Regions from separate parts of the Arthrobacter sp. 05T423 genome, predicted to be linked through region 2. Evidence: predicted binding sites of a transcription regulator. Region 2 holds the regulator's gene; the other holds the start of a gene.

Region 1 (2,455 bases), on a different contig from region 2:
AGGCGGTGCCTGCCCGCCTGGGGTGCGTGAGCATGACGAACCCGAAATCGGCCGGCAGGCCCTCCGCTATCGATTCCCAGTTCTCGGCATTGTCATCCGTGCGGTACACGCCGTGGTGGTTCTGCGCGTAAAGGCGGCCGTCGACTTCGGCATCGGCCGCGATCTTGTGCACGCACTGGCCGAACTCGGGATTGGGGTCAGGCATGAAGTAGGCGGAGATGCCCTTGTTCCGCGGCTCCCAGGACGTTCCGCCGTCGAGCGAGCGGTACACGCCTCCGGTGCTCATGGCGACGTGCACGTTGTCGCCGGAGGGGTTGACCACGATCGAGTGGGCGGCTGCGCCGCCATACCCCGCTCCCCATTCGCTGCGGTGCGGGTGGTCCCACAGTCCGCGGTTCAGCTCAAAGTGCTCGCCGCCGTCGGTCGATTTCCACACCGAAATCGGCTCCGCGCCGGCCCAGACCACCCCCGGACGCGATTCGGCGTCGGGATAGATCTGCCAGATGCGTTCCACGGCGGCGTCTGTGCCCTCGGGGAACTTGATGGCGCCCTGTTCCGGCTCGGTCCAGCTGGCGCCGAGGTCATCAGAGTGGGCAACGTAGGGGCCCCAGTGCTCGGACCTCACCCCCACCATGATGCGTGTGCGGCCGTCCCGGGTGTCGATTCCGATGCTGGGCACCTCGCTCATGAGGAAGTGCGGGCCGGAAAAGGACCACTGCTTCCGGTCCTGGCTGGTGGCCAGCCAGAGGCCCTTTTTGGTCCCGATGGCTAAAACGAAACTCTCTGTGGCAGTCATGCACCCCATGCAACCACTCCCGCCGAGGGGCTGCAATGGTTTTGGCCAGCCTGCGTTTCACCAAGCCCGTTTGCCAGCGCCAAATGCCCGGGCCGGACCTAGGACCCTGTATTCGCACCGTCTTTGGCGGTACCGGCCTTCGAAGTGCCGGCTTTCGCAACTCGGCGGTTTCTCCACCAGCGGCGGAGCAGGTCGGCAGCAGCCAGGATTCCCGCGAGGGGCGTGAGGACGGCAGCCGCGTAGACGAAGAGCAGCCACGTCAGCGTGGCGATCGGAGGCTGGCTCCGGCTCAGCAGGGACAGGCCGCCGAACAGGCCCGCGGTCCAAAAGAGCACCACCAGCGTCAGCACGGCCGCTGCCGGAAAGTACTCGTTCCGCACCACCCTTTTTACGGTTTCCACCACTGATCCTCCTGTGCCTTGCCTCCCCATGAGTCCAGTATGCGTCGCGGACCCGTTGCACCGGCGGCGGCGCGACGGGCGTGTGATGAAGACAACCGCTGAGGGGTGGACCTGCAGTCTGTCGGTCCAGGGGACTACACTGAACTATCGAACATATATTCGAAAAAGGTGTGTTGTGGGAGTAATCATTGGTCCCCGCGTGATAGAGGCGGGGCTTTCGCTGCGGCGGGTGCTGATTTCCCCCGTGCCGGTGGCGGCGGGATACCCGTCCCCCGCCCAGGACTACTTTGACGGCCGGATCGACCTGAACGAGCACCTCATCCAGGACATCACCAGCACCTACATCGTGCGCGTATCGGGTGACTCGATGGACCAGGCCGGCATCAGCGACGGCGATGAACTGATCGTCAACAGGGCGCTGGAACCGCGGGACGGTTCCGTGGTGGTGGCGGTACTGGACGGCGAGCTCACCATCAAGCGCCTGAAGATCTCCGCGGCAGGGGTGGTGCTCCAGGCGGCCAACCCGCTCTATCCGGATATCCGGGTCCCCGCCCTGGCCGATCTCACCATCTGGGGCGTTGCCACGAGGTGCCTGCACCATGTCTAGGGCGCGGCAACAGATAGCTCTGGTGGACGTGAACTGCTTCTACGCCAGTGCAGAGCGGGCCTTCGATCCCTCCCTGGAGGGCAAACCGCTCGTCGTGCTCTCCAACAACGATGGCTGCGCCGTGACCCGCAGCCCGGAGGCAAAGGCCCTGGGGATCAGCACAGGCGAGCCTTGGTTTAAGATCGCCCCTCGGGCCAAGGAATGGGGTCTCACTGCCCGGTCCAGCAACTACGAACTATATGGCGACATCAGCGCGCGGGTCATGGAACTGCTCGGACGTTATTCGGCCTGGCTCGAGGTCTACAGCATCGACGAGGCCTTCCTCGGCATCAAGGGCAGCCCCGAGCAGGTCATCGATCTCGGCAGGACCATCAAGGCCGCTGTCCAGCGCAACGTCGGCGTGCCCGTCTGCGTCGGCATCGCCGCCACCAAGACGCTCGCCAAGCTGGCCAACCGGTGGGCAAAGAACAACGCCGCGCTCGGCGGGGTATGCCGCTGGGAGTCGATGGACCCTCAGGCGCGGGAACTGCTCATGGCCCGGCTGCCGGTCTCGGAGGTGTGGGGCGTGGCGGCCCGGTTGGAAAAGCGGCTGAACGCCATGGGGATCTGCACAATCCTGGAGCTCAGCCGGGCGGATCCTGTGATGGTACG
Region 2 (2,455 bases):
CGGCGGCAGGCAGCTCGTGCGCTCCCGCCTCCTGGTGATCTTGGAACTTTGCGAGCGGCTGGTCGCCGCCAGGGAAAACCGCGAGGTGGTCTGGTTCTCCCGGAACAGCACGTTTGATCCCCAGCAGGGTTACTCGGCGCCGGACGAGACGGCCCCGGCGCTGGTCAACATCGCCCCGCTGAGCGTCGCAGGCCGGCTCCGGGAAGGCCTGTTTGCGGGGCATACCGTGGTGCTGACATCGGCCACGCTTGCCATCGGCTCCGCCTTCGAACCTGCCGCCGGCGGGCTGGGCCTGGTCGGGGACGGTGCGCCGAGCTGGACGGGCGTCGACGTCGGTTCGCCCTTCGACTACCCCAGGCAGGGCATCCTCTATGTGGCCGGCCACCTGCCGAAGCCGGGCCGGGGCACGTCACCTGAGGCGCTGGACGAACTCGAGTCACTGATCCGCGCCTCCGGAGGGGGAGCCCTCTGCCTGTTCTCCTCACGGCGGGCCGCGGAGGAAGCGGCAGACGCCCTTCGGACGCGGCTGGATGTCAGCATTCTCTGCCAAGGCGAATCCACCATGACGGCCCTCGTGAAACAGTTTGCCGACGAGCCCGACACCTGCCTGTTCGGCACGATGTCACTGTGGCAGGGCGTCGACGTGCCGGGCGGTTCCTGCCGCCTGGTGGTGATTGACAGGATTCCCTTCCCCCGCCCGGACGACCCACTCATGACCGCCCGCTCCCGGGCCGTTGCCCAGGCCGGCGGCAACGGCTTCATGTCCGTGTCCGCCACCCACGCGGCCATCAGGCTGGCCCAGGGGGCGGGACGTCTCATCAGGTCCACGAACGACAAGGGCGTGGTGGCGGTGCTGGATTCCCGGCTGTCCACGGAACGCTACGGCGGATTCCTGCGGGCTGCACTTCCGCCGTTCTGGCCGACGACAGACCGGAAGACCGCCGTGGCGGCGCTGGAAAGGCTCGCCGGAGCGCAGGCGTGACAAAGCCCCGGGCAAAAAGCTGCCCGGGGCTACAAGCTGCCCGGGGCTACAAGCTCCAGAGACTACAGCGAGCGGAGTACGGAAACCACTTTCCCCATCACAACGGCGTGGTCACCGAGGATGGGCTCATACTGGGTGTTCTGCGGTAGCAGCCATGTGTGTCCGTCCCGCTGCCGGAACGTCTTGACCGTGGCTTCGTCGTCGAGCAGCGCAGCGACGATGTCGCCATTGACCGCGTCGCTCTGCCGCCGGACCACTACCCAGTCGCCGTCGCAGATGGCGGCATCCACCATGGAATCGCCCGCGACCTTGAGCATGAACAGTTCACCGTGCCCCACCAACTGGCGGGGCAAGGGCATCAGATCCTCCACCATCTGGTCGGCGAGTATGGGTCCGCCGGCGGCGATCCGGCCGACCAGCGGCACCATTGCCGTGTCCATGGCGCTGGGCAGTTCGGACACGGAAGCGTCTGCTGACCTGAGTGCTGGGGCTTTGTCCGCACCGGCAGACTTCGCCGTGCCCGCATCCAGAGTGAGCGGCATCAGCACCTCCATGGCTCGCGGCCGCTTGGGATCGCGCCGCAGGTAGCCAAGCTTTTCCAACTGGGAAAGCTGATGGGTCACGCTGGACAGGCTGGCCAGGCCGACGGTGTCGCCGATTTCCCGCATGGACGGCGGGTAACCGTTGTCGTTGACCGAGCGCTGGATGGTCTCCAGGATCTTCTTCTGCCGGACAGTAAGTCCCTTGGGGGTCCGCTGAGACCGCGGGCTGCGCTGGGGAGCCTTGCCGTCAGAGGCCTGTGCTGCCATGTTCGCCAACGCCTTTCCGTTCCTCCCGGCCGCGGTCGCTGCAGTGGCCGGGAACTTCCGGCCTGAAAAATGTCAGACCCTGCTGATCAACTGCAGATGTGGTTGTTCTGTGATTTCCAACGTAGGCCAGCCATAAGGCTTTTTCAAACATTTGTTCTAGCGAGTCTCGACTTAATTCGTTGATAGGTGCTAAAACTAGAAAAAGCAAAGTTCGAACATGTGTTCTAGTGAGGGCCGCTTGATAGCCCGGTGTTCGAATTGTTTGTTCGAATGCGAGGCAGTACAAATCGGTCCAGGAGGGCTCACGCCATGTCAGCTTCAACAGCAGCATCAACTTCAACGGCGGCGTCACGTTCAACGGGAGTGTCACGTTCAGCGGGAGTGTCCCGTTCAGCCACTGTCCAGTACGTGGATTTCCATCGCGCTACAGTCGGCGGCGCGGCGCCTCAGCCCCGTGCAGTGTCCCGGCCCGGCAAGCCGCCGCGCCTCCGCCTCACCCGTCGCGGCCGGATTGTCCTGATCGGCCTGCCGCTGGTCCTTCTGGCCGCCGTCATCCTGTCCCTGGCAGGGCTGCTGAACTCGCCCGCCAAGGCCGCCGATGCTGCGGGCGGCCTGAGCGTCACGCCCACGGTTTCGGTCACGGTGCAGCCCGGCGAATCGCTGT

Evidence for each region. Region 2 encodes LexA, which represses DNA repair genes until DNA is damaged. Its sites were predicted from a motif close to TCGAACANNTGTTCGA; they were not measured.
Region 1: the regulator LexA is predicted to act here: its motif matches at 1,345-1,360, upstream of AC1DFE_RS03285 (LexA family protein).

What each region holds. Positions count from the first base shown of each region.
Region 1 covers NZ_JBFTLC010000002.1:132,725-135,179, reverse strand. The annotation lists gene AC1DFE_RS03295 (WD40/YVTN/BNR-like repeat-containing protein) at 1-805, opposite strand, end outside; gene AC1DFE_RS03290 (hypothetical protein) at 895-1,197, opposite strand; gene AC1DFE_RS03285 (LexA family protein) at 1,373-1,804, shown strand; gene AC1DFE_RS03280 (Y-family DNA polymerase) at 1,797-2,455, shown strand, end outside.
Region 2 covers NZ_JBFTLC010000005.1:46,021-48,475, reverse strand. The annotation lists gene AC1DFE_RS05890 (ATP-dependent DNA helicase) at 1-982, shown strand, start outside; gene lexA (transcriptional repressor LexA) at 1,045-1,791, opposite strand; gene AC1DFE_RS05880 (LysM peptidoglycan-binding domain-containing protein) at 2,251-2,455, shown strand, end outside.